One region of the Rhodococcus artemisiae genome, then DNA from elsewhere that is predicted to be linked to it. Evidence: riboswitches for the same ligand, from Rfam matches in the RefSeq annotation. Region 1 holds a riboswitch; each other region holds the start of a gene.

Region 1 (7,817 bases):
GGTCTGCGACGACGTGACCGTCAGCTTGTCGTTGCGGTGGGTGAACTTCGAAGGGCGACGTCCGTTCAGCGCCACCTTGGTCACGCGCATCGCCTGCGCGAGGTCGAGTGTGTACTTCGCGCGCACATCGGTGGTGGTGGCGATGATGGTGGCGCGACCGTCGAGCCGGTTGGCGATCACCTTGTACGTCAGGTCCAGTTCGTACCGCGACACGAGATACCCACGGTTCCCGCTTTGGGGGAGATACGGGTCGAGGGGGCGGTCGGGCCCGGTGGGCGCTACGGGTTTCGCCGGCTTGAGCGGCTTCATCGCGGTGACCAATCACCAGGTCGGGACCACGGCGCGATGGGATTACCCTGCCAGCGGGTGGAGGGCGGAACCACGTCGCCGCGCATCACGAGGGACGCAGGTCCGACTGTGGCGCCGGCGCCGATCCCCGATGCGGGCAACGCGACACATTGCGGGCCGAGCGTGGCGCCGGCTTCGAGGGTCACGGTGTCCATGGACATGATCCGATCATGGAACAGGTGGGTTTGAACCACGCACCCCCTCTCCACGGTCGCGCCGGGTCCCAAAGTGACGAGGTCGGCCTCCGGCAACCAGTAACTTTCGCACCACACACCACGGCCGATCTTCGCGCCGAGGCCACGCAACCACAGGTTCATCACGGCGGTACCGGGAGTCGCCTGGCCGAACCACGGCGCGGCGACCATCTCGACGAAGGTATCGGACACCTCGTTGCGCCACACGAATGAACTCCACAGCGGGTGTTCCTCGTTCCCGATTCGCCCGACGATGACCCACTTCGCTGCGATGGTGATGATGCACGCGACCGCACCGGCGGCCATCAGCACGAGTCCACTGACCAGCGCCGCGGCCCAGTAGCCGATGTGGACGGCAATGGAATTCAGTGAGAACAGGACCAACAGCCCGATCCCGAACGTGACCATCATCGGAACGAGACGGAAGGTCTCGACGACCCCGCGCGCGACCTTCAGCTTCAGCGGCGGCTCGAACGTGCGACTCGAATCGGACTCGCCGGAGGCCCGGCGTAATCGCACCGGGGGACTGCCGAGCCACGACGAACCCGACTTCGCCTTCTCCGGTGCCGCCGAGAGGACCGCGACCAGACCGTGCTTCGGCACGCGCCGACCGGGTGCGGCCATGCCCGAGTTTCCGAGGAAGGCCCGCTTGCCGACCTTGGCGCGAGAAATGTACAGCCAGCCGCCGCCGAGTTCGTATGAGGCGACCATGGTGTCATCGGCGAGGAACGCCCCGTCCGCGACCTTGGTGAACTTGGGAACCATGAGGACCGTGGAGGCTTCTACGTCCTTGCCGATGTCGGCGCCGAGCAGCCGCAGCCAGATCGGGGTGAGCATCGACGCGTAGAGCGGGAACAGGAAGGTGCGCGAGGAATCCATCAGGCGTTCGGTGGCCCACACCTGCCATCCGACACGGCTTCGGACCGGGTGCCAGCCTTCGGTCATGCCGATCGACAGCAGTCGCACGGTGATCAAGGTCAGCACCGCGAAGACTGCCATGGTGACGATCCCGCCGGCCGGGAGCATCGCAAGGGAGCGGACCACGGCGTCGGAAACGCTTGCGGTGTCCTTCACCCACCAGACGAGCAACGCCACACCCGCGGCGATCGACAGGATCGGAAGTCCTGCGAGGAGGATCGACGTCACGCCGAAGATGGGAACCCAGCGGGCCCCGCGCGGCGGATCCTCGGACGGCCATTGCGGCTCGGCCTTTCCGGTCTTCTGTGCGGGCGAACCGGCCCAATGCTGCGCTGCCTTGACGCGGCCGAACACGGCCGAGCCGGCAGCGACCTCGGCGTTCTTGCCCACGCGTGAACCCGGGGCGAGGAACGAACGCGCACCGATCGAGGCACCGGCTCCGATGCGGATGCTCCCGATGTGGACGACGTCGCCATCCACCCAGTACCCCGAGAGATCCACCTCGGGCTCGATCGAGCAGCCGTCGCCGAGTTCGAGCATCCCGGTAACCGGGGGAAGGGTGTGCAGGTCGACGCCCTGGCCGATCTTCGCGCCCAGCGCCCGCGCGTACTGACGCATCCACGGTGCACCCGAAAGGTTGGTTGCGCCGGACGCCTCCGACAGCCGCTGCGCGGTCCACAAACGCAGGTGGGCGGCGCCGCCGCGGGGATAACTCCCCGGCTTCAGCCCGCGCAGGAGCAGCCGGGCGCCCAGGACTGCGGTGCTCATCCGGCCGAGCGGCGAAAGGAACACGACGATGCCTGCCGAGACCCACCACCACGACAACGTCACCGTCCACGGAACATCGGTGGCCATCGCGATGATGTTGTTCAGGATCGCGAGCCACGTGATCCATTGGAGGCCGGTCAGCGTCGTGAGGGGCACTGTCGCGGCGAGCTGGAGGCACTGCGCCCATCGCGACACAGGGGCGACCTCGCGCGGTGCCGCGGTCTCCGTCGGGGCGAGTTCGTCGAGATAGGCGGCGAGGGACCCGAGCCGAGGTCGGTCGTAGAGCTCGGCGACCGTCATCTCGGGATAGCGCTCACGCAGTGCGGTGACGAGCTGCGCGGCGGACAGGGAACCTCCGCCGAGTTCGAAGAAGTCGTCGTCGAGCCCCTCGATTCGGGCGCCGAGCAGGGAAGACCACAGTGCCGCGACCCATTCGGCGGTCGGAGGGAGACCGAGGGCCTCCACCGAATCGGCGTCGGCGCCGGGCAGCGGCCACGGCAGGGCGCTCCGATCTACCTTCCCGGACGTGCGAGTGGGCAGTTCGTCGACGAGCGCGAGACGCGGCACGAGTGCGGCGGGAAGCTGTTCGGACAGCAGGTCGTGTGCCGATGCCACGTCGAAGTCGGGGTCGGTCGAGGCGATGTAGCCGACGAGGATCGAGCTTCCGGCCGAGGTCTTGCGGACCGCACACGCACCACCGGCGACACCGGGCAGATTCTGCAGGGCATTGTCGACCTCGCCGAGCTCGATGCGGCGCCCACCGATCTTGACCTGGTCGTCGGCGCGGCCCTGGAAGAGGAGTCCGGCAATGTCGAGTACGACGAGGTCGCCGCTGCGGTATGCGCGGTCCCAGCCGAGGGTCGGCATGGGGGCGTATTTCTCGGCGTCCTTCGCCGGGTCCAGGTAGCGGGCAAGCCCGACACCGCCGATCACGAGTTCGCCTGCCTGCCCTTCGGCAACGGGATTGCCCTCGGCATCGACGACCGCCAGATCCCAGCCGTCGAGTGGCAGACCGATACGGATCGGACCGGTGCCGTCCATGATGGCCGCGCAGGCGACCACGGTGGCTTCGGTGGGGCCGTACGTGTTCCATACCTCGCGCCCCGGTACCGCGAGCCGCTCGGCGAGGTCGGGCGGGCATGCCTCTCCGCCGAAAATGAGCAGACGCACCGCTTCGAGCGCCTCGCCGGGCCACATCGCTGCGAGGGTCGGGACCGTGGAGACGACGTTGATGTTGCGCGAGACCAGCCATGGGCCGAGGTCCATACCGGAGCGCACCAGTGAACGCGGCGCAGGCACGAGGCACGCGCCGTGCCGCCAGGCCAGCCACATCTCCTCACACGACGCGTCGAAGGCGACGGAAAGACCGGCGAGTACCCGGTCGCGGGAGCCGAGCGGTTCGTCCTGGCAGAACAGGTTCGCTTCGGCATCGACGAAGGCTGCGGCGTTGCGGTGTGTGACGGCGACGCCCTTGGGGGTGCCGGTGGAACCGGAGGTGAAGATGATCCACGCGTCGTCGTCGAGGGTCGGCTTGCGCACGTCCGGTTCGTCGGCCGGTGGTGCAGTTCCGGGACCGATCCCCGCGTCCGTGACGATGGCTGTGACCTTCGCCTCGGAGAAGACCAGCTCGGCGCGTTCGTCGGGATCGTCGGCGTCCACCGGGACGTAGGCGGCACCCGCCTCGAGAATGGAGAGGATCGTGACGTAGAGGTCCTTGGACCCGGACGACATTCGCACCCCGACGCGATCGCCGGCGCCCACACCGGCCTCCGCGAGTCCGCGGGCTCCCGCGACCATGAGGTCGAGCAGTTCGGAGTACTCGAGCATCGTGGTGCCGTCGTCGATCGCGGGTGCGTGTGGGTGCGATTCGGCGGTGGCGTGCAGTACGTCGACGAGTGTGCGTGGCGCGGGTGCATGCGATCCGCGCAGGAAGATTTCCGGTACGAGCGACGTGTCGTCGGCTGCGGGCGGGGGTTGAGCAGACAATCCGCTGTCCTTCTACTCGGTTGGGCGATCCGGTTTATCTCACGTGAAGGTGGACGGCAGATGAATTTCCGGTGCGTTCGAATCGGAGGTCGTACGGTGTTGCATCACGCATCAGAGCAAAGCATGGTGGCGACTTCTGCGCAGGTCAGAAGGAGGAACTCACTTCCGCGCGAGATCGGGGGACGGGCCTCGATCGGGTATCGACTTGACACGAAGTGTGCCCGGTGTCATTGTCTTCGGCAGGTCATGAGTACCAGCGTCAAGCCCCGGCTCGCTGGTCGGCAACCCTCCGCCGCGGTGGGGTGCTCCGGGTGACGACCTGGCTGACGTACCGAACCTGGGCGCAGCAAGCGCGGACTCCGCCGGCGAACGATTCACCATCGTCGTGGCGATCACCGACGGGTCCCTGATACACAAGGGAAATTCGTCATGACTGTTGCTACCGCCACCTGTATCTCTCCCTTTGCTCGCGTGTCGGGCTGTGACGTGCAGGTTCCTCTCGTGCAGGGCGGGACCTGCACCTACGCGAACTTCGATTATGCGGCCAGCGCACCGGCTCTCGCGAGCGTCACGGACCGTATCTCCGAACTGTTGCCGTTCTACGCGAGCGTGCACCGCGGCGCGGGATACGCATCGCGTATCAGCACCACGAGCTACGAGGATTCACGCGAGTCGGTTTCCCGGTTCGTCGGCGCCGACGAGGACCAGGTCGTGGTCTTCACCCGCAACACCACGGATTCGATCAACCTGCTGGCCGGTGCAGTCCCCGGCGACGTCGTGGTGCTCGACATCGAGCATCATGCGAACCTGTTGCCGTGGAAGAACACTCGTGTGGTCGAAGCTGCGGATTCGGTCTCGGAGACCGTCTGGCGGATCGCCGTCGAGCTCGAGCGTGCGCCGGCGGCACTGCTCGCCATCACGGGAGCCTCCAATGTGACCGGCGAGGTGCTTCCGATCGCCGAACTCGCCGATCTCGCCCACGCGTGCGGTGCGCGGATCTTCGTCGACGGTGCCCAGCTGGTTCCGCATCGTCGCGTCGATCTTGCTGAGCTGGGCGTCGACTACCTCGCGTTCTCGGGCCACAAGCTGTATGCACCGTTCGGTGCCGGGGTGCTTGTCGGGCGTCGTGACTGGCTCGATGAGGCGGAGCCGTACCTCGCCGGGGGCGGCGCGGTGCGCGAGGTCGCCCTCGATCACACCGAGTGGGCGTGCGCACCCGCGCGCCATGAGGCCGGATCCCCGAATGTGCTGGGGGTCGCGGCGATCGCCGCCGCGTGCGACACCCTCGCATCACACGACGCTGAGGCAGCCGCGCGTCATGAGGAGCTGTTGTGCGCGCAGCTCGTCGAGGGCCTGCGCGACATCTACGGCGTGGAAATCCTTCGCCTGTGGGATGATTCGACGGACTGCGTCGGAATCGTCACCTTCGGTATCGAGGGTTTCGAGCCCGGTGAGATCGCCGCCTATCTCTCGGCCGAACACGGCATCGGGGTTCGCGACGGCCGCTTCTGCGCCCACCCGTTGCTCGCCCGCGTGGGCCTTCCCGGTGGTGCGGTGCGCGCATCCCTGGGGCTGGGAAGCTCCTCGGCAGACGTCGACCGTCTGCTCGCGGCGCTTCGGCAGCTGGTGGCGGATGGGCCGTCGTGGTCGTACGCCAAGGCAGACGGAGCCTGGAGCCCGTCGCCGGAGACCCGTCCCGGTCTCACGCAGTCGGGCGACGGTGCTGCGGAGTGCGTCTGACGATCGCCGTTGCGATCGACAATTCCCCACAAGATCAGTAGGATTTACGTCATGGCAGTGTGGAGTTCGGCAGAGGCAGCGGTGCAGTGGTGCCGTCGTCACGTCGATCTGTGCCGCACGGCCTCCTGCATCTGTTCGGACTGACGAGGTTCCCGTTCCCCTTTTTTCGATGCCGTACTCGGCAAATCGAGAGGAATTCTCCATGTCCTACAGCAACATCTCCTCGGTCGAATCCCTGCGTGTCGCGGTCGAGTTCGTAGAGGGTCCCGGCCCCGATGTGTGGGCCGACCTCACCGTCGATCGTGACGGCGGAGGCCCGCTGGACCTCAGTGCTGCTCCGGCCACCGTGGTGAGGGTGCGCGCCGCCGATCTTCGGGAAGCACGCAAGATCCGCGATCGGGTGCGCGCCGATGCCTCCGCGGAGGGCCGCGATCCCGATACCCTCACCGTGCTGGTCGACCTCGAAGTGATCGTCGACGTCGAGGCGCGTCTTGCTCGTCGCCGTGCCCAGGATGCGTGGCGTAAGGACGGTGGGGGAGCCACAGGCCTGTCCTACGTCGGCACTCCGAGTGGACTGGCCGGCCTGATCGCCGACATTCACGCTGTGAAGGTTGCCGATGGTGTCACGTTGATCCCGGTTGGCGGCGGTGTCACCGTCGACAATGTCATCGACGGAACATTGCCGTGGCTCGGATCCCGCGGCCTCATCGAGGTTTCGTCGTCGTCGGTGGAGTTCGCTCGCAGGCTCGCCGACGGCCCCGGCGTCGCCCTGGCATCCTGACCTGCCGGGAGCTCGGTACCTCCCCTCAGTCGACCACGACGTCGACCCCCGCGGTCACCCGCAGGAGTTCGGTGTACGAGGTGCGAAAAAGGGTGCCCAGGCTCCCGCCCGATGCCCACAGCTCGGGGTATCCCGCCAGCGCACTGTCGACGTAGGTCGGCAGGTTGGTGGGGTGCCCGAGTGGAGCCACGCCACCGAGCTGCTGCCCGGTGACCTCGGCGACCAAGTCTTCGGGTGCGGGAACGAGGGTGCCACCCAACCGGGTGCCGGTGCGTTCGAGAGACACCCGGTGCGCGCCCGAGACGAGAACAAGGACCGGCTCGTCGTCGAGGAGAAACACGAGAGACTTGACGATGGCTCCGATGTCGACCCGCACGGCCGCTGCTGCCTGCTCCGCGGTGTGTACCGGAGCCGACTGGGTGGTGATCAGGCCGTGATGTCCTCGGGCAATGAGTGTGTCGGCGACTCGGGCAGCATTCGGGTGCAATGGCCTGGGCATGATGCCACCCTATGAAAACCGGTGCCTGCTGTGACGGGAACGCGGGGACCGGATCCGCAAGGATCGACGTGATCGGAAGCTCGGTGCGGTTTGCCCGTCGAGATATTACTCTCGGGTAATGACTGATTCATCCAGCTGGAAGGCGTTCACCGTCGAGCGCGCCGAACACGTAGCCCAGGTCACGCTCATCGGCCCGGGCAAGGGTAACGCGATGGGACCGGACTTCTGGTCGGAACTTCCACAGGTCTTCGCACAACTCGACGCAGATCCCGAGGTCCGCGCTGTCGTCCTCACCGGCTCGGGCAAGCACTTCTCGTACGGCCTCGACCTCCCGGCCATGGCCGGTGATCTCGGGCAGGTGCTGGCCGACAAGGCACAGGCTAAGCCCCGCACCGACTTCCACGCGATGGTCAAGCGCATGCAGGGTGCCATCACGGCGGTCGCCGACTGCCGCAAACCCGTTGTCGCCGCGATCTCGGGCTGGTGCATCGGCGGGGGTGTCGACCTCATCTCGGCGGCCGACATCCGCTATGCGAGTGCCGACGCCCAGTTCAGCGTCCGCGAGGTCAAGGTCGGAATGGTC
Region 2 (7,817 bases), on a different contig from region 1:
CTCGGGTGTACTCGTGCTGTGGGTTGTCGAAAATCTCTGTGGTGGCGCCGAATTCCACGACCTCACCCGAGCGCATCACCGCGACAGTGTCGCTGATCTGCCGGACCACCGCCAGGTCGTGCGAAATGAACAGGTAACTGAGCCCGAGCTCGTTCTGCAGGTCGGTGAGCAGATCGAGGATCTGCGCTTGGACGGACACATCGAGCGCCGAAACGGGCTCGTCGAGCACCAGCAACTCTGGGTGCAGAGCGATGGCACGCGCGATCGCCACTCGCTGTCGTTGTCCACCGGACAGTTCTGCCGGTGTGCGATCGAGATGCGCGCTCGACAGGGCGACCTGGTCGAGGAGTTCGGCGACGCGCGTCGCCCGCTCGGACTTCGACCCGATGCCGAACGCACCGAGCGGTTCGGCGACGATGTCGCGGATCGTCAGTTTCGGGTTGAGCGAGGCGTACGGATTCTGGTGCACGATCTGCACCCGCCTGCGCAGTGCCCGCAGGTTCCGTCCCCGAAGCGCGGTGATGTCGTTGCCGTCGAACCGGATCCGACCCGAGGTGGGGGTCTCGAGCCGTATCGCTATGCGCGCGACGGTGGACTTGCCCGACCCCGATTCACCGACCAACGACACCGTACGCCCCCGCGGAACCTCGAAGGAGACGGTCCGCACCGCGTCGAGCGAGTTCCGTCGATCGATTCGGAAGGTCTTCGACACATCGGTCACGGTGAGCAGCGGCTCAGCCGGCACACGGTCGGGCCGTACGGTATCCGTGAGGCTCGGGGCCGCTGCGAGCAGCGCCCACGTGTACTCGTGTCGCGGGTTGTCGAGCACGTCCAGCGCGGGACCGGACTCCACCACCTGACCGTTCTGCATGACGACGATGCGGTCGGCGCGGTCCGCCGCCACACCCAGATCGTGAGTGATGAGCAGCACCGCCGTGCCGGTCTCGGCGATGCGTGCTTCGAGGTGATCGAGGATGCGTCGCTGCACGGTGACGTCGAGTGCACTAGTCGGTTCGTCGGCGATGACCAGGTCGGGGCCGCAGGCCAGGGCAATCCCGATGAGTACCCGCTGACGCTGGCCCCCGGACAGGGCCTGGGGGTACTGCTTCGCTCGCAATTCCGGGTTGTCGAGTCCGGCTTCCTCGAGGATGCGCAGCGCCTCGAGTTTCGCGGTCCGGCGGTCCGCGAGCCCGTGGATACGCAATGTCTCCGCAATCTGGTCGCCGATCCGGATCACCGGGTTGAGCGATGTCGTCGGATCCTGCGGGACCAAGCCGATTCGCGCGCCTCGTACCTTCTCGAATGCGCGTTCCGGCAGTGTGTCGAGGCGCTGACCGTCGAACGTGACGGTGCCGCCCACCACGCGTCCACTACCGGAGAGCAGACCGATGATGGCGTGTGCGGTCGTCGACTTGCCCGAACCGGACTCTCCGACCACTGCGACGACTTCCCCGCGCGCGACCGTGAATCCGACACCGTCGACTGCCACGACCGGATCGTCGTCGCTGCCATAGGTGACGCGCAGATCGTCGACTTCGAGAAGCGGTGCGGTCTGTGTGCTCATCGGCCACTCCGATCGTCGACGGCATGACCGATGCGGTGTGCAGCGAGAACGACGGCGACGATGACGAGACCGGGCAAGGTCGTCATCCACCACGCGGTGGCCAGATAGTTACGGCCCTCGGAGATCAGCGAGCCCCATTCGGGGGTGGGTGGGACTGCACCGAACCCGAGGAAGCTCAGGGACGACACGGCCAGGACCGCCATCCCGAATTCCACCGCTGCCAGCGCGATCACCGGAGCGTACGCGTTGCGCAGCACATGGCGGATCAGCACGGTGTGCCAGCGGACACCGGAGGCGAAAGCCGCTTCGACGTACAAGGCGTGACGCACACGCAGCACCTCCGAACGCATGACGCGGGCGAAGTTCGCGACAAGCCCGATCCCCACGGCGATCGCGACATTGAGAGTGCCGAAGCCGAGAGCCGTGACCAAGGCGAGGGAAAGCAGCAAAGCGGGGATGGACAGCAGCACATCGACGATCCGCATGAGGACCGCGTCGACGAGTCCGCCGGCCGCACCGGAGAGCAGGCCGATGAGCGAGCCGATCACGATGGCGATGCCCACTGCAACCAGTGTCGCGGTCAACGACAGTGCCGCGCCGTGCACAACTCGGGTGTAGACGTCTCGGCCGATGTTGTCGGTGCCGAACCAATGCGCGAGACTCGGCCCCTGAAGTTTGTCGGCGGGCACGCCCTGCAGGGGGTCGCCGGACGCGAAGAACGACGGGAACACCGCGAACCCGATAGCGATCAGCAGCACGGCGGCGGAGATCACCACGACCCAGTTGCGCCGCGCGGTTCTCACCACGCTGCGGAGGGCGGCCGGTTTCGCGGATGTCGCTACCCGAACCGGGGAGCCTACTCGAACCGGCTCTCGAATCAGAGTGTCAGACATGAGTGCTCACCTTCGGGTCCTTGTCGATCGTCGAGTCCGGATCCGGCCCGCTCCGTACCGATTCGCCGCTTCCCGAACGAGCGTCGGTGCCACCCCGTGCAGCGACGATCCGCGGATCGATCAGTGGGTAGAACAGGTCCACAACGAGGTTGACGATCACGAACACCACCGAACCGAACACCACGATCCCCAGCACCACCGGAATGTCCTGGGCCATCACGGACATCTGGGTCAGGCGCCCGAGGCCCGCACGGGAGAACACCGTCTCCACGACAACCGACCCTGCGATCAGATTGCCGACGATCACGCCGGCGATCGTGAAGGCCGGGATGCTGGACAGCCGCAGAGCGTGTCGCGTCTGGACGCGCCACCTCGATGCCCCCTTCGCTCTGGCAGCCTCGATGTACGGCTGACGCGCCGTGGTCTGCAGGCTCACCGCAAGCACCTGTGCGATGACTGCACCGGTGGGCAGCGCAAGTGTGATCGCAGGAAGCAGCAGGTGCTCGATGCCACCTTCACCGAACGCCGGGAACAGCTTCGCACGGAACGAGAACAACTGGAGCAGAATAAGTCCCACCCAGAAGGTGGGCACAGCGACACCCAATGGAGGCAGCGAGAACAAGACGTTCCGCAACCAGCCGACACGCGTGTAGGTGGCGAGGAAGGCAACGACGGTACCGAATGTCACCGCCAGTACCAGTGCGAACGACGCGAGGGCAAGGGTGCTCGGCAACGCGTCGGCGATAGCCTCCGTCACCGGTCTGCCGGTGGAGATCGAGATTCCGAAATCACCCCGGACCGCACTGCTCAGCGCATTCCAGTACTGAACCCACACCGGCTGATCCAGGCCGTAACGAGCCTGCAGCTGCTCGATTGCGGCAGCGTCGACCGGTGTTCCGTTGTCGGAACCGGCCACCATGCTCACCGGATCGGACGGCAGAAGGAAGAGCACGCCGAACGAAACGGTGAATGCAGCCCACAGCACGCCGACGGCCTGGAGGAAGCGGGAAGCGAGGTAGCCCACCATGACTACTCGCTGAGCCAGGTGTCGAAGAACTGCAGGCGTGCCGACGCTTCGAACTTCAAGTCTTGCACCTTCGGTCCGGCACCGATCGCCTGCGACAACTCGACCGTCGGAATGAACAGGGCGTTGTCGATCACGAGTTGCTGAGCCTCCTCGATGTAGCCGTTACGTGCCGCCGGGTCGGTCGTGGTGAGCTGTACGGTGAGAACGTCGTCGAGTTCCGGGATCGGACCGCGCTGATTGAGGTTCCGGCCCTCGGTGCCGAACGCTGTGCGCAGAATGTCGCCATCGGCGCGTGTGCTGTTGTAGTACGTCGTGTCGTAGTCTCCGGTGTTCTGGCGGGCGGTGGTCTCGGGCGTAGACACCAGATCGAGTTGCAGGTCGACACCCACCTCCCGCAGTTGCTGCTGGACGAGTTCGAGAATCGCCTGGTTCCCGGCGAACACCGAACTGAACAGCACCGAGAAGCTCAACCTCTCCCCCTCCTTGACGCGGATACCATCCTCGCCCGGAACCCATCCGGCGTCGTCGAGGATCTTCGCCGCCGCATCGGGGTCGTAGGTGACCTCGTCCAGCGCGACGTACCCCGGTGTCACTGAGGCGAGGGCACTCGTCGCGGGCTCGAAGTCGGGGCCGAGAACCGTGTCGACGAGTTCGGTCCGGTTGATCGCAGGGATCAGTGCACTACGGACGGCGGGATCGGAGAGTACGCCGCGGCTCACGTTGGGCTGGAAACCGAACGGGAGGCCAGGATTCGGCGTCGTCAGAATGCGGCCACCGACACCTTCGATCTGCGGAGCATCCTGCGGAAGGGCATCGGAGACCGCGTCGAGCTGATCGGACGCAAGAGAACCTGTGCGAACACCGGATTCGGGAACGATGGTGAATTCGATCCGGTCGAGGTAGGCCTCACCGTCGTGCGCGAAGACGTCCGATCCCCAGGCATATCCGGCGCGCTTGACGAGCGTTGCCGACCTGTCCTGCTGGTAGTCCTCATACGTGAAAGGTCCTGTGCCGGACAGCTCGCCTGCGCACCGTTCCTCAGCGCTCTTCGCGACGTCCTCGGCGGAGAGGAACCCTAGTTGATGAGTCGAGGTGGCCTGGAGGAACGGCGCGTTGGGCGCCGAGAAATCGACCCTGGCCGTGTGCTCGTCGATCACGGTGGTACCGGTGTAACCGGTGAGGTACCCGGTGGCCTGCGGAGCCTTGACACCGCCGAGAGTGGCCACGATGGAATCGAAGTTGCTCTGCACCGATTCTGCGGTGAAAGGTGTTCCATCGCTGAAGGTCACCCCGTCCTTCAAGTGGAAGGTGAATTGTGTGGCGTCCTCGTTCACATCCCAGCTCTCGGCGAGCCACGGCGTGATCTCGCCGGTCTCGGGGTCTTGATCTGTGAGCGAGTCGACAACCTGACGAGCGACATAGATGGTCTGGTTGCTGCCTGCCTGCGCGGGATCGGCGCACGTGGGGGCCTGCGACAGGCCGTACCTGAGCGTGCCCCCGGCCTGCGGGGTACCACCACCCTGCGTGGCGGCCGACTCTGATCCGCACGCGGACAACCCGACGACCAGCGTCGCAGCGACACCCACTGCCGGAATCACACGACGGGATGCATGAATGAACGAGAAGGACACCTGAACTCCGTTGTCTCTACACAACAGCGATCTCTGCGAGGCAGCGATCACCACATGACAGCGGCGACATCGAACCGGAGCGATGTCGCCGGATGAGGGTTGGACGGGTCGACCGTCAACAGATGTCGGCACTGTGCCGGCACAGGTCGATATGCAGGCACGACCACGTCACCACGACATCTTCGTGTGTCATGAACAGTCCTCCATCGTTCCCGGCGGTAGCACCCTCACCCGATGCAGGGGGTTGCTGCGACGTCGTCGAGCCAGGTCTCTCGGTCGCTCTGGATGGTCGTCACCGACGCTAGTCATTTCTTCGGCCGCAGCGAACCGTTCGCCTCACCACGATTCGAATTATTTCGTGCTACGCCGGGGGCCACTATCGTCACCGAATCCGCGACTATGCTTCCCTACCCCGCGAGGCCGTTTCATGACCGTTCGAACCGAGCCCACACTCGACACCGCCACCTCGGCCCAGATCCTGTTCGAACCCCTCACACTGCGCGAGGTGACCTTCGGTAACCGCATCTGGCTGTCGCCGATGTGCCAGTACTCCGCAGTCGAGGGAGTGCCCGGCGACTGGCACCTCGCGCACCTCGGTGCGCGCGCAGCGGGCGGGTTCGGTGCGGTGGTCGCCGAGGCCACCGCCGTCACACCGGACGGGCGCATCAGTCCGCAGGACACCGGGCTGTGGAACGAGGAACACACTCGCGCGTGGTCTCGCATCGTCGAGTTCGTTCACGAACGCGGCACCCGCGCCGGCATCCAACTCACTCACGCGGGACGCAAAGCGTCGATCCACCGCCCCTGGGACGCCGAGCAGGGCAGCATCCCTCCGTCCGAGGGCGGCTGGGCCGGCGTCGGACCCGATTCGTCGGCGTTCCCAGGACTCGCGGAGCCGCACGAACTGACGTCCGGGGAGATCGGTGACATCGTCGGCGCATTCGGTGACTCCGCCCACCGGGCCGACCGCGCCGGATTCGATCTGCTCGAACTCCAGGCCGCGCACGGCTTCCTCATCCACTCCTTCCTGTCGCCCTTGGGCAACACCCGCACCGACTCCTACGGAGGTTCTTTCGAGGGACGGGCCCGCCTACTCGTCGAGATCGTCGACGCCGTGCGAAGGCAGTGGCCGCAGCACAAGCCGCTGTCGGTCCGGTTCTCGGCGACAGATTGGCTCGACGGGGGTCTCACGCCGGACGACATCGTCGCAATCTCCGATCTTCTCGCCCCACGCGGCGTCGACCTGATCGACGTGTCCAGCGGTGGCCTGCTACCCGCAGCAATTCCGCTCGAATCCGGTTATCAGGTCCCGCTGGCACGCGAGGTTCGCAGCGGCACCGACCTCGCAGTCGGTGCAGTCGGTCTGATCGACGACTCCCGGCACGCCGCGCAGATCCTGGAGGACGGAAGCGCCGACGTGATCTTCCTCGGTCGCGCAGCACTCCGGGATCCGAACTGGCCGCTGCGCGCCGCGAAGGACCTGGGACTCGAGGCTCGCGAGCGTCTGTGGCAGCACCAGAGCGTGCGTGGCGACTGGACTGAAGTCACAGAGTCATGAGCTCGACGCTGCTCGACGCCGCCCGTCCGCGACGGCCAGCACAAGCGAGAGGGCGATCATCACCCCGCACACGATCAGCCCCGCAGTGGCCGCGCCGGCGAAGTCCGCCGGGTCGGTGGAGAGCGCGGACAGGTACAACCCTGACACGGCCGCGATGGTCACGGTCGCCGACAACCTCTGCGACAACTGCAGGAAACCGGCGGCGACACCGTGCCCACCGGGCGGCGACGACTCCAGTGTGAGCACCCGATTGGGGGCGTCGACCATTCCACCCGTGAGTCCGGACACGACGGCAAGTGCCACGAACACCGCAATCGGTGCGGCAAGCTGGGCCGCACCGATGTAGCCACCGATCACGGCGAGCTCGACGAGGACAGCGACAGCGACAGCACCGCGACCGACTCGAGCCACGATCCGCCAGCCTCCGGAGGAAGCAACAGCCATCGCGAGCGAACCGGCGGACATCACCACCGCCGCGTACAGCGCGGGATACCCGAGGCCTTCTATGAGGTACAGGCCGACCACGGCATTCAGTGAGACGACGGCACCGAACCAGAACATTGCGACGAGAGTTCCGAGGAGGTAGCCGCCGGAGCGCGTCAGCGCGGGAATCAACACTGGATTGCCGAAACGGGTCGCGAATCGTTTCTCCCACCAGAAGAATCCTGCGATCGCAAGGCCCGCACCTACGATCGAGGAGCCGACCACCTGCGGAGGGACGTCGGCGACCACGGGAAACATGAGCAGTGCCGTGATCACCGCGAGGAGGAACAACCCACCGATGTCGATACCGGTGCGCGTGCCGGATTCCCGGTGGTCGGGCTCGAGGTAACGCACCGTCAGCAACAGGGTGAGCACCGCGAACGGGACGTTGAGCAAGAGCAGCAACCGCCATCCCACCGCGTCCGGCGCGATCGACAAGATCACCCCACCGGTGAGTGGTCCGCACAACCCTGCCAATCCACCCGCCGTGCTGTAGGCGGCGAGCGCCTTTGCCCTGTCGGACCCCGTGAAACGCTCGGCGATGATTCCGAGCACCTGGGCGGAGATCATCCCTGCACCGAGCCCCTGCCCGAATCTCGCGACGATGACCGTCCACGGACCCGGTGCCACAGCGCTGCAGACGCCCATCGTGGCAAACAGC
Region 3 (7,817 bases), on a different contig from region 1:
CGGGCCCGAGTCGTTTCCGAAACACCGAGTCGTTTCCGGAACACCGAGACGTGTCCGAACACCGAGGCCGGGTGCGGGCACGCCACCTATCCTGGGCATCATGGCAATCGCAACCGCTGACCACGTCTCGCGCGACGAACTGCTCGACTTCGTCCGTCCCCGGCATCGCGGCGTATTGATCACGTGGCGGGAATCGGGTGCGCCGCAGGTCTCGCCCGTGACTCTCGGCGTCGATGACGACGGTAGAATCGTCATCGCCACCTACCCTCAGCGGGCCAAATCGGCGAACCTGCGCCGCAACCCCAGCGCAACCCTGTGCGTCCTGTCCGACGAGTTCAACGGCGCGTACGTCCAGGTCGACGGCGTCGCAGAGGTGCTCGACATACCCGAGGCGGTCGAACCGCTCGTCGACTACTTCCGTGGCATATCCGGGGAACACCCGGACTGGGACGAATACCGCGACGCGATGCGCGCGCAGGGCAAATCGCTCATCCGGATAACCATCGACTCCTGGGGGCCGGTTGCCACCGGCGGATTCCCGCCCGAGCTACGACGCTGACCGCGCTCCTCACCGACTACCGGGTGCCGGGTGCTGCGGGCGATAGAGCTGGTCGGCGTAGGACGGACCGTAATACAGCTCGAGTTCTTCGAGGGTCTCGGGACCGTCGGGGACCATCGTCTTCGAAAGTGTCGCCACCGAGGGCAGCGCGTCCGGCTCCCAGGTGTCCGGATCCCACAACGCGGACCGCATGAATGCCTTTGCACAGTGATGGAAGATCTCTTCGATCTCGATCACGAGGCACAGGATCGGACGGTGATCCCGCACGACGAAGTCGTCGAAGAACGGCGCATCGCTGACCAGGCGCGCGCGCCCGTTGACCCGTAGGGTGTCGCCGCGTCCGGGGATGAAGAAGTTAGTTCCCACGAACGGGTTCCGCAGGATGTTTCGGAAGCCGTCCATGCGCCGGTTGCCGGGGCGCTCGGCGAGTGCGATGGTGCGGTCGTCGATCACATACGCCAGCTTGCCGGGTCGATCACCTTTGGGTGATGCGTCGCATCGACCGGTCTCGTCGGTCGTGGCGACGACGCAGAACGGTGATGCGGCAAGCCAATCCACGTCGTACGGGTGCAGCCTCGAACGTACCTTGTGTGCCGCGCGGAAGGTCGGCTTGCCGAAAAGTTCGGTCAACTCGGCGGAATCGCGAATTTCGGTCCAGGCCACGACAGGACAGTAACAACGCATGTCGGTGCCCGCATCTAGAGTGAGCGCATGGTGCTTCGGACTGTCGACGTCGGTGAACGCAGAGCGCGCCTCGCGGCTCGCCACCGCATTGCCCCGGCGCATCGCGCCCCCGATGCAGTCGAGGCGGCCACGAGTATGGTGTGCCTGCACGGCACCGATCCCACGACCGTGTATCTGTCGGCGTGGTCGCGCGTCGACGACTTCTCCGTGGCCGAACTCGACGACGCCCTCTACACGGACCGAACTCTGGTCAAGCACCTCGCGATGCGTCGCACCGTCTTCGTGTTTCCGCGTGCGGCGCTGCCGGCGGCGCAGGCCGGCGCAAGCAGTAGGGTCGCGGCCGCCCAGCGCCGCAGCGTGATCAAGGACGTCGAACGTGCCGGGTTGCACCAGGACGGCGCACAGTGGCTCGACGAGGCCACCGCGGAGGTCCTCGATGCCCTGGCCGACGGCCGGGAAGCCACCTCATCCGAATTACGTTCCGAAATACCTCTTCTCGACGCATCGATCGAGTACGGCATCGGAAAATCGTGGGGCGGGAAAGTGCCCTTCGCTCCGCGCGTGATGACGGTGCTCTCGGCCTCGGGTGAGGTGGTCCGGGCCTCCAACAACGGGCCCTGGCGAATCTCGCGACCGAACTGGGCGCGCACAGCCGCATGGTTGGGGGAGGAGATCGAACCGCGAAGCGAAGCGGAAGGGCTTCGGGACCTCGTCGAGATGTGGCTGCGCGCATTCGGGCCGGGCACCGAAGCCGACATCAAGTGGTGGCTCGGCACTACCGTCAGAGGGGTCCGAGCCGCCTTGACCGAACTCGCGGCGGTGGAAGTGGACCTCGGCGGGCGTACCGGCTACCTGCTTCCCGACGATCTCGACCCTGCGCCGACTGTCGAGCCGTGGGGCGCACTGTTGCCGTCGCTAGATCCCACGACGATGGGGTGGTTCGAGCGAGAGTGGTATCTCGGCCCGTACAAGCAGCAACTCTTCGACACGAGCGGAAACGCCGGACCGACCGCGTGGTGGGACGGCAGGATCGTCGGTACGTGGTGGCAGGACGACGACGGCGCCGTCCGACTCCACATGCTCGAGGATGCAGGGAAGGATGCGGAAACATTCCTCACCGACGAAGCTGCCCGGCTCGACCAATGGCTCGGCGGTGTGCGGGTGATGCCGAGATTCCCCTCGCCCCTCGCCAAGACCCTGGCGAGTGGGTAGCTCAGCCGTCGCGCACCGCGGGCCGAGCGGGATGCTCGAAACGCACGACGATGTCGGCCTCGGAAGAGACCTCGGCGTCGTGCGCGAGCAATGGCGCGATCGTCCACCGATCATCCGAAAGAGTCCGTCGCTCGAGCGCACCCCGGGACATTCTCAGCTCGACGGTCATATCGAACTCGAGCGTACGGCCGAGGAGCATCGGGCCCGCGACGACCACAACGTGGTCGTCGGCGGCATCGATCCGATGGACACGAGCCGAACGATCGGTGGTCTCGTCCCACAGCCGCGGCAGGAAACGCTGCCGTTTCTTCAGGGACGAGACCACCTCACGGTCCAGGGCGTCGTAGTCGAACCAACTCGACCGGTAGCTCTGCTCATCGGTACGCCCGTGTTCGAGACGGAGCGACGCCGGCCGCACGAAGTCGTGGAGTGACACCGCGTGCGCGGGACGTCCCGCGGTGCGCAGGGCTTCGACCACCCGGTTCGCCAGATCCATGGGGTCCGCGGCATCGGCGGCCGAAATGGCCATGGCGACGCGGTCCGGTCGTGCACATGCGCGCTCGGCGAGCAGTTCGGCAAGCGCAGCCGGAGAGATCGGTGTGAAGGACGGCATCCGATCAGAGTAGGCATCGAGTTTTCGGAAGAACCGGAGGTCCCCGAACCGTCCCTTCACACGGTTTCAGGTGTCTTGTCGGTCGCTGCGGCACGATCCGGAAGCGGTGTCGTGACTGCGCGCTTGGGCTGTGTCCGCACGTGGGTGACGTAGAGGGCGAGACCCACGAACACGACACCGCCGACCAGATTGCCCAGAACCGTCGGGATCTCGTTCCAGATCAGGTAGTCACCGAGGGTGAAGTCTCCGCCGAGCAGCAGACCGGACGGGAACAGGAACATGTTGACGACCGAGTGCTCGAATCCCATGTAGAAGAACAGCATGACGGGCATCCACATGACGAGAACCTTGCCCGGCACACTCTTCGACATCATCGCTGCGACGACGCCGGTGGACACCATCCAGTTGCACAGCATTCCACGGAAGAACAGGGTCGCCATGCCGGCAGCGCCATGCTCTGCATAGCCGAGGGTTCGGGCCTCGCCGATCTCGCCGAGACGCTCACCGACCGCGTCCGGTGGGATCGAGTAGCCGTAGGTGATGATGAATGTGATCAGCACGGCCACCGTGAAGGCGCCGAGGAAGTTGCCGACGAAGACCAGTCCCCAGTTCCGGAGCATCGAGCTGATCGTCACCCCCGGACGTTTGTCCAGATAGGCGATGGGGACCATCGTGAACACTCCGGTGAGTAGATCGAAACCCAGCAGGTAGAGCAGGCAGAATCCGACCGGGAAGAGGATCGCTCCGAGGAGTGCGTTGCCGGTCTGCACCGTGACGGTGATCGCGAATGCCGCTCCGAGCGTGAGGATGGCACCGGCCATATACGCCCTGATCAGGGTGTCGCGAGTGGACATGAGGACCTTGCTCTGGCCGGCGTCGACCATCGCGCGGGCCAACTCGGCGGGTGGAACGTAGGACACGGCAACCTCCTGGTGCGAACAGTGCCCGACCAGTGTCAGTAGTGCCCGTCACCAGCGCGTTTCGGGGCAATAAGGATGCGTTGCGTTCTCCTCCGAGGAGGGTCGCTCGGGTTGTGAGGTCTCTCGCTCATGTATATTGGCGGTGCTTCACGAGATGCCGTCGCCAAGCTCCGACTTGACGGCACGCCAACCCCACGCTCGCGGGTGGCTCGGATGACGAAGCGGCTCGCGGCCGACCGGCCCGGGCACGAGCGCCCCGCCCGGGGCCGACCCGGAGGTATGACGATGACCGACCGTATCCGCAGTACCGATCACGCAGACGTCCACGAGTGCTCCTCGTTCGGCGACGGTCACCACGTCCATTTCATCCGCGCCCGTAAGGCTTTCGACGATTCCGACCTCAGTGTCGGTGCGCTGGTGTGCGTGCTGGACGATACTCGCGTCGAATTGTCCTGGGACGGAATACGGCTCGTATTCCGGCATCATGACGCCGCCGCGATCGCCCGTGTGGCCCACGCGGGTGGGGAGATCGGGACCTGGGTTCCGCAGTGGCGGGTGCTGATTCTGCCGGGTTCCGATCCGCACGTGCCCGCGACCTTCACCCTCGCCGCTCCTGATCACTGGACCGAGTGTGTGCCGGAGCGTGTCCCGGCGCTGACCCACGTGCCCGGGCGGTGACGATTCGGATCAGATCTGTTCGGCCTCGATCCAGAACGAGGGAAGATCCACCGCCAGACGCTCTTTCGCCTGCATCGGTAGGGAATGGGTGGTCTCGGGGAAGATGTCGACCGTCGCGCGCGGGAGCGTTCGTGCCCGCTGCGCGGCGGTATCGCCGCCTGCGAGTGAATCCCGTTCCGCGACGGCGACATAGGTGGGCATGGTGAGAGAGTCCATCTCGTCGTCGTTGAAGGGTGAGGGCGTCGGCAGTGCTGCCGAATAGTGCTCCGAGCCCGCAGCGATCATATGTGCCATGTCGTCGTTCGGGTCGAACTCGGCCCCGCCGACCTTGCCGAGGGCGGTGTTGCGCCAGGTCTTCGGCAGGAGCGGGAGGCTCGACACCATCGTCCAGGCCATCATGCGAGCGGACGGATAGGCGAAGGTGAAGACGGGTTCGAGGAGCGTCAGCGATCGCACGCGATCGGGGAATCGCCGTGCGTATGTCGCTGCAATCGCGCCGCCGAACGAATGGCCGACGATGTGGACGGGTTCGGCTGCGAGTTCGTCGAGTGCGTCGTCGATCCACGTCGCCTGGTCACCGAAGGAGGTCAGCGGAACGCTCTGCACCGACAACCCGGCATCACCGAGCGAGTCGAAGGCGAGGACGCGTCGGTGTGGCACGAACTCGGTGAGGTTTTCGGTCCACATCGGGACACCCGACGACCGGCCTGGTACCAGGACGACCGGAGCGGTGTCCTCGGTTTCGGGTGAACTCCACTCGTAGACACGAACCGAGCCGAAGCGGGTCGCGACGTCGAGGGTTTTCGTAGGGGACGGGAGTGCGGACATCGCCTGTTCATACGCCTCGAGGTAGGTGCGGCGACCCTCCTCGTCGCGGAAGTGCCCGACCTTCGGAGCTCCGAAGAAGAACTGCTGCACACTTACTGCGCCCAGTGTGGCAAGCGCTGCAATCGCGACGAACCCGCTACGGCGAAGCCATCGGTGACGGAGCAATCGGTGGTGAAGGCGGGTGGGTGGTGGATGGTCGGGCCGGGCGTGTGTGCCTACGGTGCGCTCACTCATGTGTCTTCTCCTCGATTTCGACGATCCGAACTGTTTGCAGTATAGAAATATTGTAAAATTCTGTCATGCCGAAATTGGTCGACCATGCCGAGCGTCGCAGAGAGCTCGTGTGGGCCCTGTGGGCCGTGATCCACGAACGAGGTATCGACGGGGTGACCTTTCAGGCGGTGGCAGTCGAGGCCGGCGTCTCGATCGGCAGGATCCAGCACTACTTCGAATCGAAGCATCATCTGATCCGGTCCGGAGCGCAGGAGATGGTCTCCGGTGCCGAGAAGAACTATCGCGAACGTGGGTCCGCCGGCGATCCGAGATCGGCTCTCGCGGCATTGCTCATCCAGCCTGTTCCCACCGATGCACCCTCGCGTGTGGGTGTCTCGGTCTGGTATGCCTATCTCGCGAAGGCGACGAACGATCCGTGGATCAGGTCGTTCCTTGCCGAGGCGTCGCGTGGGACCGTCGGCGAGGCCGAGCGACTTCTTCGTCGCGCCGGCCTGTCCGAGGTCGAGGCGCACGGCGAGGCCATGAGGTTGGTGGCACTCAGCAACGGTGCGACACAATCCGTGCTGGTTGCGGGGATGGACGCCGATGGTGCGGTCGATCTCGTCACCCGAGAGATCGACCGCACCATCGGGGACGTCACGGGCGGAAACGAGTAGTGAACTACCCGAGTTCGTGTCGGACCTCACTGCGATGCTGGTGTGGCAAGGAACGAAGATCGGAGGATGTCATGAGGACATCGACGACATATTCGTACGATACCGCCGATCGGATCGACATCTCGGACTCCGATCGGGTGCCCCTGGAATTGGACGAGGCCCTGACGTGCGGCGGTCACCGGGCCAGATTGATCGCCACGCACGACCCCGGCACCGATATCGAATACGTGCTTCTACTGCTCGGGGAGATGTCCGGGCACAGCGAGGTTGTGGTTCGCGAGGTCGACGAGGAAGCGCTGCTCATCGAAGGAAGCCGATCGAGCCCCGAACCGCAGATCCTGCTCGGCGCCTCGTCGCAACCACTCCACGACACCGGTGACACGGATGCTCTTGCACGAGTCCTGCGTAAATCGGGCATCGTCCGTTCGATGATCGCCCGGGGCGGAGTGCGATCGGTGATTGTCGGCCCGCGGAGGCGATCGGAGAGCGCGGAGACGATCCAGTCACCGCCTCGATCGAGCGAGGCACGGGCGTCGTGACGGGATGCCGGGTCACTCGGTGGATGTCGGTGGGTAGGTTCACCATGGCCTCATGGGAAACACACATCACGCAATCGACTACATCGAACTCGGCGCTACCGACCTTCCTACGTCACGTGCCTTCTACGAAACCGCCTTCGGCTGGAACTTCAACGACTACGGGCCGGAGTACGCCGGTATTCGCGCGGTCGAGGGTGACAGGGAGGTCGGGGGGCTGACGACCCTGCGCGCACCGGGCACAGCCGGACCTCTGGTCTTGCTGTACTCCCGCGACCTCGACGCTTCCGTCGGTGCGGTCGAGCGTGCAGGAGGCGTCATCTCGTCGGGACCGTACGACTTTCCGGGCGGGCGCCGGTTCACCTTCCTCGATCCGAGTGGAAACGAATTGGGTGTGTGGTCCGACGCGTGATTCCTCCCGGGCCGTCGATCGTCGCGGACAGCCGTCCGGCACGTGCAGTGAACGTCAGATCGCGGTGTCGGACCACCGCGCAACTCCGGCCTGCGCGAGTTGCGGGATCTGCTCGGCTGCCCATGGGCTGATAAGCCATGGAACGGTTGCCGCGGTCTGCATATCGGCCCACGACACCCACGACCACTCCATCACCTCGGATGGTTCGGGGTCGAGGCCGGATGCGGCGCGGGCGCAGAACACCGGGCAGACCTCGTTCTCGACGGTTCCGTCCGCTGCCGTCGCACGGTACCGGAAATGCGGCAACACGCACGTCACATCGTCGACGACGAGGCCCAACTCCTGATCGAGGCGCCGACGCACCGCGGCCTCGAGGGATTCGTCCGGCCCGGGATGACCACAGCACGCGTTCGTCCACACGCCGGGCCACGTGATCTTGCCCAGTGTGCGCCGTGTGGTGAGGACTCGTCCCGCGTCATCGAACA
Region 4 (7,817 bases), on a different contig from region 1:
TCGTCGCGAACGCTGTCGACAGTGGCAGGATCTCAGCTTCCCGACGTGGGAGTTGGCTCAATCGGATGCGTCAGCACCCGGTCGCCACGATCAACACGATCACCGCGCTCGCTCCGACCCGGCCCGCTGCACCGGCTGAACCGTCCCTGCCGGCCTGGTTCAGCTGACCACATAGACGTCGGCGTCAAACTCACCCACCCGGACGTGTCAGCCCGGGACCGGGAATGCATGGCCGGAGAGGTGCGCCTGTTCGTCCTCGTCAGAGGTCCGGACCTCCTCGCATCGATGACCCGACCAGCGCCGAACACGGAACACCCCGGACCTCACCACGAGGCCGGGGCGTTCTGCTCTCAATCTGCTACCGATACCAGAACCCGATGGCCGGCGGTTCCTCCGTCCGAACGAAGAAGCTGGAGATTTCCCCGCTTGGAAAGTCGCTGCCCACCCCACCGTCAACCATCACTGCACCAGCATCCGGATTCTCCGCGTCCGTGATCTCGACTGTGATCGCCACCCCGGATCCATTCGGGTTGCGCACGGTTACCGCCGGATCCTCCATATCGAGATTCCAGACCGCAGAGCGTGCCCGTTCCTCCAGCCACTCCCTCACCGATTCTGAGTCCAGGAAGGACTCCACAAGCTTCTGCGATCCTGGACGCCCGCGCGAGATCAGCCAGACTCCATCCTTCTGGTTGACGGTGTAGCCGATCCGCGTCGCAAATTCGTTGAGGTCGTCGTTCATGCGGAGGAGTCTAGGCAGTGCCCCCGCCCGCCAGTGCCGAGCGACTGTCGGCAGCCCCGAGAATTCTTGAGGGGGGAGGGGTATGTGGACTGGCAAGGGATGCCACCATCATCGCTGCTGGTAACGGCCCCAAGTGCAAGGCCGATGTACACGATGTCGTAGATTGCCGCTACGGTCAGGCTCTACGGGTAGAGAATGGTGTTGACAGATGCTTACAAGTGGGAGCGGGGTGGGAACAGTGGCAGATACTTACAGTGCAAGCACGATTGCGAAGTGGTTCGTGGCGTGGGCGGACGACGAAGACGCCCTCACCAATATGAAGCTCCAGAAGCTGCTGTACTACGCCCAGGGGCACCACTTGGCCCGATACGGGCGCCCGTTATTCGATGACGAGATTCAGGCTTGGTCACACGGCCCCGTCGTTCCGTCCGTCTATCGGCAGTTTAAGCGCTTCGGTGCGGCACCGCTTGAGCTGCGCGACGAAGACGCGTTCTCTTGGGATGACGTGGACTCGGAGACGGCGGACTACCTCGGCCAAGTGTGGAATTCCTATGGCGGGTTTACTGCAGCTCGCCTCCGAAACATGTCTCACGATGAAGGCCCCTGGATTGCAGCCTGGGGGCAAGGGGATAGCCGAGATTCAGAGATCGGCCTCGCTTCGATGACGTCGTTCTTCGAGTCCATCACCGTTTAGAGTGGCCAGTGGGGAAGAATCGTGGTAATCGGCCTGCAGCACCGAAGGGTGGCGTTGCATCGAAACCGACTGAACCGGTCAATCATGACAACGAATCCCCCAAGTTTTGCCTCCGACACCTGGTAACTGACTTCGATGTGGCCGCCTTAGATCAAGATCGCGTCAAAGCCTTCGCCGGCACGCTTCAGAAGCTGTGTGGGCTGACGTGGAGCGATCTTGGCAGAGCACCTCGGCATGGGGTGGGGTACGAGCACATTCACCGCCGATCAATTCATCCATCGGTCCCTCAACGGTTCGAGGACTCGGACAAATTCATGACGTTCCGGTATTGCGGAAAATTGCCTATGGCCGGAGTGCGGGTGAAAGATGTCTTTCACATCTTATGGATTGAGCCCGAATTCAACCAGCTCTACAACCACGAATAGGACTGGGTCGCTCAGCGATTGGGGATGTGCAGAGTCCGCAATGTCACTGCTTGGAGCGGAGGGGCTGCCGTCCAACCTCACGTGACGGCACGAGGTTCACGCGGTGGGCACATTTTGGGCACACCTGCTGTCGATTCGGTGCGATTGGGTGTGATCCCGGTAGTAGTGAATTTGCAGGTAGAGGCGTTTTGCGCTCGCTGACCAGAGAGTCTGGGAGAGTTCAAATCCCTCCGCTTCCGCCAGAGCCCCTCACCTGTTCGAACAGGTGAGGGGCTTTTCTGTGCGCTCGAAAAGACTGTTGTGCCGGACCTTCAGAAATGTCATTCTTGTACATAAGAACTGCATTTCCGGATTGGACGCAAGGGGACCCGATGGCTTCGACCGATGGCGAATTCGCGAGGCGTTACGGATCGTGGGGACTGGTGGTCGGGGCGTCGGAAGGTGTCGGAGAGGCATTCGCTCACGCCCTCGCCGAACGCGGAGTCGATGTCGTCCTGCTCTCGCGACGTAAGCGGAACCTCGACGTTCTCGCCGAGACTATCCGCGAGCGCCACGGAGTGAAGACCAAGGTGCTCGCGGTCGACCTCTCCGAATCCGACGCGGTCGCGCACATCGTCGAGGGGACGGCCGGGCTCGAGATCGGAATCGTGCTGTACGGCGCCGGAGCTGATTCCTCACCCGCCCCGTTCCTCTCACGTTCCGTCGAGTCCGCACTCGCGATGGTTCAGCGCAATTGCGTCACCTCTATGGCGTTGGCGCATCACTTCGGAGCGGCCATGGTCGAGCGAGGCAGGGGTGGCATCATCCTCGTGACGTCCGGATCAGGTCTGCGTGGCTGTTCGAACATGGCGGCCTACTCCGCATCGAAGGCTTTCGACCTCGTGATGGGTGAGAGCCTATGGGCCGAATTCAATCCTGAAGGTGTGGACGTGTTGTCGCTGGTGCTCAGCCGAACGGATACCCCGGCATTGCGTCGGCTGATGCTCGAAATGGGGCAGATCGAGAGCCTCGACACGCCGGTTCCAGGCGCGACGAGCCCCGAGGACACCGTGGCGCGCGCTCTCGAGAATCTCGACAAAGGGCCGACGTGTCTTGTGGGGGAGCAGCTGCAGCAGTCGGAGCAGTATTTCTCGACGCTGACGCGGAACGAAGCCGTTCGTGTGATGGCCGAGGCCACGCGCTCACTCAACACCGCCGCCAAGTAGGCGGACGCACACAGCCACCGGCCCCAGGGCGCGGGTGCGCACTGGTGACGGTGGCTGTCTTTGTGTTCTGTTGTGTAGCTAGACGACCAGATCCGGCCTGTTCCCCGGAATCGGCTTCCGGAACAGATCCACACTCGCAGGTGGAACGAACTGCGGCCGACGCGCTTCGGTCATCTCGACTTCCCACTCGGTGTGGTGCATCAACCGGTGGTGATGTCCGCAGAGCATCACCAGGTTGTCGAGGTCGGTATCACCGCCGTCGACCCAGTGGTGAATGTGGTGGGCATCCGCCCAGGCCGGCGGGGTACTGCACCCTGGGAAGGCGCATCCGCCGTCGCGGACAGTCAACGCTCGCCGTTGCGCCGTCGTCGCGGAACGGTGCGTCCGCCCGTGCGCCAGCGGGACGCCGTGTTCGTCGAGCAGGAGCCGGGTGACCTGGCAGTCGCACGCGAGCATCCGTGCGGTGTCGATCGACAGTGGTCCGGCCCAGGGTTCGGTCGCGTATCCCTGTTCCGGGGAGTGCGCGAAGAGTTCTCTCACGGCGGTGTTCTTCGTCAGATCCGTGATCGACGCGGTGACCGTCACGTGCGGTTTCACACCGCCTTCGACGGGCACGAGACCGGCGGCTTCGATGCACTGCAGAAGTTGCTCGAAGGCGTCGGCGGTGCGCCGCGAGGCCGGCCGGTCGTCTTTGATGCCGTTCGTTTCGGGTCTCGGTGCCGACAGCGGTGAGAGCAGATGCCGCAGGCGTGCGCCGGTGACGGCGTCGAATTCTCCTTTGATCGCCACTCGCCCGTGCAGAGTGGTGGAGACGAACAGTTCGTTGCGGGTGGTGTCTTCACCGGGTGGTGGTCCGTCGTCGGTGCCGTAGAGGTGCTCGAGTCGGCGGATCAGGGCTCGGACGGTGGTTTTGGTGGCGACCTTCTCGCTGGCGTGGTCGATGAGGATGGTGCGGGCTTTCTCGAAGTCGCAGGGGTTCATGGTGCGGGGGTAGTGCTGGCAGAAGTAGGCGATCTGGCGGGCTTTGTCCGCAGCCACCAGCCCGGAGCTGTATGCCTCACGTACTTCCGGTTCCAGTCGCAGTAGACGAGCCAGGGATTCGATGCGGTGGCATTCGCCGAGTTCGAGGTTCGTTGCGGCGGCGAGCCAGTGTGCGGGGCTGCGGTAGCCGTGGTCTTCGACGGTGTCGCGTTCGTACATCGCGATCATCAGATCCACTCGTTGCACCTGCATGGTGTGGATTTCGGCGGACACGGCGAGTGTCTCGGCCATGAGTTGCTTGTTGTCGAGTTTCCAGAGTTCCCCACCCATGATCAGATTCTATCGAACTAGCATTCGATTTGCAAGACTCACTCGAACATACAATCGATATTGGCGGTGGTGGTCTCGGTTCCAGCTCGGCGGCGCGGTGGAGTCCTCCGGCCAGCGGAGAATTCAGATCAGAGTGATTCTAATTGTGTACCAACATAATTCAGTCGACTTCAACAGGCTCAACTATTGACCACATGTCCGAATGGCCTTACAGTTCGAGGCGCCATCCAGAGCGACCGAGAGACCTGGCTCAATGACGTCGCAGCAACCCCCCGCTTTCGGGTGCGGGTGCTACCGCCGGGACCGATGGAGGTCGGAGATGACTAGCAGTATCGAACGCGCTTCGTGGCGCCGCAGGCACATCGATCTGTGCCGCGGCGCATCATCACGCTGTTGCTGAACGACACCGACAACGCTGTTGCGAAGTGCCGCCACCGAAACCGGTTGCGGAATACCGTCTCCTTGTCTCCCGTGAAAGGCATGTTTCGATGTCTCCTGTTCGCAGGAGGTCGGCGTGAGCGCGCCGACCGATATCCGTACCACCGACTCGGCCCCGGAACGCATAGACGACGCAGACTTGTCGGTGGCCCGCACCCGGCACCCATGGAGATGGGTGACCAGCGCCGCGGTTCTGATCGTCGTTGCACAGTTCATTCACGGTCTCGCGACCAACCCCGGCTGGGACTGGCCGACCTTCGCTCAGTACTTCACCGCGGGGTCGGTCCTCTCGGCCCTGTGGATGACGATCAAGCTCACCCTGTGGGGGACCGTCGTCGGATTCGCGCTCGGTGTGCTCCTGGCGGCCAGCAGATTGTCGAACAATCCAGTACTGCAGGTCATTTCGTGGACCTACATCTGGGCGTTCCGGTCCATCCCACTGATCGTCCAGCTGCTCTTCTGGTTCAACATCGCGTACCTCTACCAAACCCTGTCTGTCGGAATCCCGTTCGGACCCGGATTCTTCGAATTCCAGGTCTCGGGAGTGATCTCGGGTTTCACAGCCGCCGTGATAGGCCTTGCACTCCACCAGGCTGCGTACTCGGCGGAGATCATTCGTGCCGGCATCATCTCCGTCGACCACGGGCAGATCGAAGCGGCCAACGCACTCGGCATCCCGCGGCTGCGCCAGTTCTTCCGGATCGTGCTGCCGCAAGCGATGCGCTCGATCCTGCCGAACGCAGCCAACGAGGTCATCAGCCTGTTCAAGGGCACATCGATCGTGTCGACGATGGCGATCGCCGAGCTGTTCTACCAGGTACAGGTTATTTTCGGCCGCAACGGCAGGGTCGTGCCGCTGCTCATGGTCGCGACCGTCTGGTACATCGTCCTCACCACGGTGCTGTCCATCGTGCAGTACTACATCGAGCGGCACTACGCGCGCGGCTCGGCCCGCGCCTTGCCTCTCACCCCGTGGCAGAAAGCGGTCGCACAGTACCGCGAGATCCGAGACACCGGTGTCGGTGCACCCCGAGGAGCAACCCGATGACCGCCACCGAACAGCAGAGCGAATACGCCGTCGACGTGCGAGGCGTCCATAAATCCTTCGGGTCGCTCGAGGTGCTCGCGGGCGTGGATCTGCAGGTCCGCAAGGGTGAGGTGATGGTGATCCTCGGCCCGTCAGGGTCCGGGAAGTCCACGCTGCTGCGCACCCTCAATCACCTCGAGAAGGTCGACCGCGGCACCATCCGCATCGACGGGGAGCTCGTCGGCTACCGCCGTCGCGGCGACAAGTTGCATGAACTGCGCACCCGCGACGTCCTCCGGCAACGGTCCCGGATCGGGTTCGTATTCCAGAACTTCAATCTCTTTCCCCACCTCACCGCACTCGAGAATGTCATCGAAGCACCGCTCTCCGCGCAGAAACGCAGACGCGCCGTGGTCGAAGCCGAAGCCCGCGAACTGCTCGAACGCGTCGGTGTGGGAGACAAGATCCACGACTACCCCAGGCAGTTGTCCGGCGGCCAACAGCAACGCGTGCGCTCGGGGCCGTCGGGATCGATCACGAGCTCCTCGATCCGTCCGACGCCGGAAAACGCTGGCCCGGTGTCCGATTCGATACCGCGGTCGTGCATCACCGCAATGCAGGACGACTCCACGCCGACCGATCCGTCGTCGCATTGCAGCACGCCGCAGCCCTCGCCGGCGCCGACGTCCGCTTCGGTGTCGCAGTGCGCGGACTGCGTCCCGTCCCCGACGGAATCGAAGTCGTCACCGACCGCGACGTGGTGCGCGCCAAGTTCGCACCCGCAGTCGGCGAACTCGTTGCAGGACCGGCCGACGGCACTGCCGTCGCACCGGAACTGTTCCGATTCGGAACCCGAGAGGAAGCGGTGGTCCGATGAGCGAGACCCGACGACTGCAGATCCGGGCGGTTGCACAGGACGATCCGCTGGCGGCGCCGCTGCTGGAAGAACTGGCGGTGGAATACAGCACTCGCTACGAGCGGCCGCTCGAGGAACAGGTCGAGTCCCTGACCACGTATCCAGCAGAGGAGTTCGCACCACCGGACGGCGCGTTGCTCGTCGTCATCGAAGACGGCGAGCCGGTCGCGGGCGGTGCCTTCCGTCGGTACGACCAGACCACGGCCGAGCTCAAGCGAATCTGGACCTCCCGCGGGCACCGTCGCCGCGGACTCGGACGCATCGTCCTCGCAGAACTCGAAGCCGAAGCCGTGGTGCGTGGATACTCCCGCATCTATCTCACGACGGGGTGGCGTCAACCGGAGGCCGTCGGCCTCTATCTGTCGACCGGTTACACGGCGTTGTTCGACCCGAGTCGCCCCGCCGAGGAGATCGGCCCGCACCCGTTCGAGAAGCACCTGACCCGAAAGGTGGAGTCCGCATGAGATTCCTGCTCCTGAGCTTGATCACCCACCAGCCGGACCCTGCGACAGGCGAACTACTCACGCCCTCCGAACGGCTCCTCGAGGTGGTGGACACCGCAGTACTGGCCGAGCAACTCGGCTTCGAAGGATTCGCGGTCGGTGAGCGGCACGAGCATCCGTTCCTCTCGTCGTCACCTCCGGTCGTGCTGAGCAACATCGCGGCTCGTACCAGCACACTCGAGCTGTGGACCGGTGTGACGACGCTGAGCCTGCTCGATCCGGTGCGAGCATTCGAGGACTACTCCACACTGGACAACCTCTCGGGTGGTCGACTGCAGTTGATGATCGGGAAGGGAAACGGCACAGCTCAGGCAGACCTGTTCCACGTCACCCCCGACGACCAGTGGGACCGCAATCGTGAAGGATACGAACTGTTCCGGGCGCTGTGGGGCAGTGAAAAGGTCACCTGGGACACGCGGTTCCGGCCGCCGCTGACGGATGCGGTGACCGTGCCGCGTCCGCTGCAGTCGCGGCTGACGATCTGGCACGGCAGCGCAACCAGCCGGGAATCCGTAGATCTGGCTGCACAGTACGGGGATCCGGTGTTCTCGGCGAA

Evidence for each region. Region 1 has a riboswitch for S-adenosylmethionine ahead of Q7514_RS14400 (aminotransferase class V-fold PLP-dependent enzyme). Riboswitches for the same ligand answer to the same signal wherever they lie in the genome.
Region 2: linked by a shared signal. The riboswitch ahead of Q7514_RS12240 (ABC transporter substrate-binding protein) and the one ahead of Q7514_RS14400 (aminotransferase class V-fold PLP-dependent enzyme) in region 1 are both predicted to bind S-adenosylmethionine.
Region 3: linked by a shared signal. The riboswitch ahead of Q7514_RS01730 (hypothetical protein) and the one ahead of Q7514_RS14400 (aminotransferase class V-fold PLP-dependent enzyme) in region 1 are both predicted to bind S-adenosylmethionine.
Region 4: linked by a shared signal. The riboswitch ahead of Q7514_RS12185 (amino acid ABC transporter permease) and the one ahead of Q7514_RS14400 (aminotransferase class V-fold PLP-dependent enzyme) in region 1 are both predicted to bind S-adenosylmethionine.

The regions. Positions count from the first base shown of each region.
Region 1 covers NZ_JAUTXY010000006.1:15,784-23,600, forward strand. Annotated here, with positions in the region: gene Q7514_RS14390 (M1 family metallopeptidase) at 1-309, opposite strand, end outside; gene Q7514_RS14395 (Pls/PosA family non-ribosomal peptide synthetase) at 306-4,214, opposite strand; SAM riboswitch class IV at 4,457-4,573, shown strand; gene Q7514_RS14400 (aminotransferase class V-fold PLP-dependent enzyme) at 4,644-5,954, shown strand; gene Q7514_RS33195 (putative leader peptide) at 6,006-6,098, shown strand; gene Q7514_RS14405 (hypothetical protein) at 6,157-6,735, shown strand; gene Q7514_RS14410 (YbaK/EbsC family protein) at 6,761-7,234, opposite strand; gene Q7514_RS14415 (crotonase/enoyl-CoA hydratase family protein) at 7,353-7,817, shown strand, end outside.
Region 2 covers NZ_JAUTXY010000004.1:464,120-471,936, reverse strand. Annotated here, with positions in the region: gene Q7514_RS12255 (ABC transporter ATP-binding protein) at 1-1,564, opposite strand, end outside; gene Q7514_RS12250 (ABC transporter permease) at 1,561-2,457, opposite strand; gene Q7514_RS12245 (ABC transporter permease) at 2,450-3,484, opposite strand; gene Q7514_RS12240 (ABC transporter substrate-binding protein) at 3,487-5,115, opposite strand; SAM riboswitch class I at 5,316-5,407, opposite strand; gene Q7514_RS12235 (NADH:flavin oxidoreductase/NADH oxidase) at 5,543-6,673, shown strand; gene Q7514_RS12230 (MFS transporter) at 6,668-7,817, opposite strand, start outside.
Region 3 covers NZ_JAUTXY010000001.1:348,366-356,182, reverse strand. Annotated here, with positions in the region: gene Q7514_RS01755 (PPOX class F420-dependent oxidoreductase) at 101-559, shown strand; gene Q7514_RS01750 (MSMEG_1061 family FMN-dependent PPOX-type flavoprotein) at 569-1,222, opposite strand; gene Q7514_RS01745 (winged helix DNA-binding domain-containing protein) at 1,271-2,455, shown strand; gene Q7514_RS01740 (nucleoside/nucleotide kinase family protein) at 2,457-3,068, opposite strand; gene Q7514_RS01735 (formate/nitrite transporter family protein) at 3,125-3,988, opposite strand; SAM riboswitch class IV at 4,134-4,246, shown strand; gene Q7514_RS01730 (hypothetical protein) at 4,274-4,666, shown strand; gene Q7514_RS01725 (alpha/beta fold hydrolase) at 4,676-5,728, opposite strand; gene Q7514_RS01720 (TetR/AcrR family transcriptional regulator) at 5,794-6,384, shown strand; gene Q7514_RS01715 (hypothetical protein) at 6,456-6,923, shown strand; gene Q7514_RS01710 (VOC family protein) at 6,976-7,332, shown strand; gene idi (isopentenyl-diphosphate Delta-isomerase) at 7,387-7,817, opposite strand, start outside.
Region 4 covers NZ_JAUTXY010000004.1:450,292-458,108, forward strand. Annotated here, with positions in the region: gene Q7514_RS12160 (hypothetical protein) at 1-167, shown strand, start outside; gene Q7514_RS12165 (hypothetical protein) at 359-742, opposite strand; gene Q7514_RS12170 (Panacea domain-containing protein) at 981-1,436, shown strand; gene Q7514_RS12175 (SDR family NAD(P)-dependent oxidoreductase) at 2,233-3,066, shown strand; gene Q7514_RS12180 (HNH endonuclease signature motif containing protein) at 3,145-4,377, opposite strand; SAM riboswitch class I at 4,598-4,690, shown strand; gene Q7514_RS12185 (amino acid ABC transporter permease) at 4,892-5,863, shown strand; partial or broken gene Q7514_RS12190 (amino acid ABC transporter ATP-binding protein) at 5,860-6,354, shown strand; gene Q7514_RS12195 (FAD-dependent oxidoreductase) at 6,372-6,719, shown strand; gene Q7514_RS12200 (GNAT family N-acetyltransferase) at 6,716-7,222, shown strand; gene Q7514_RS12205 (LLM class flavin-dependent oxidoreductase) at 7,219-7,817, shown strand, end outside.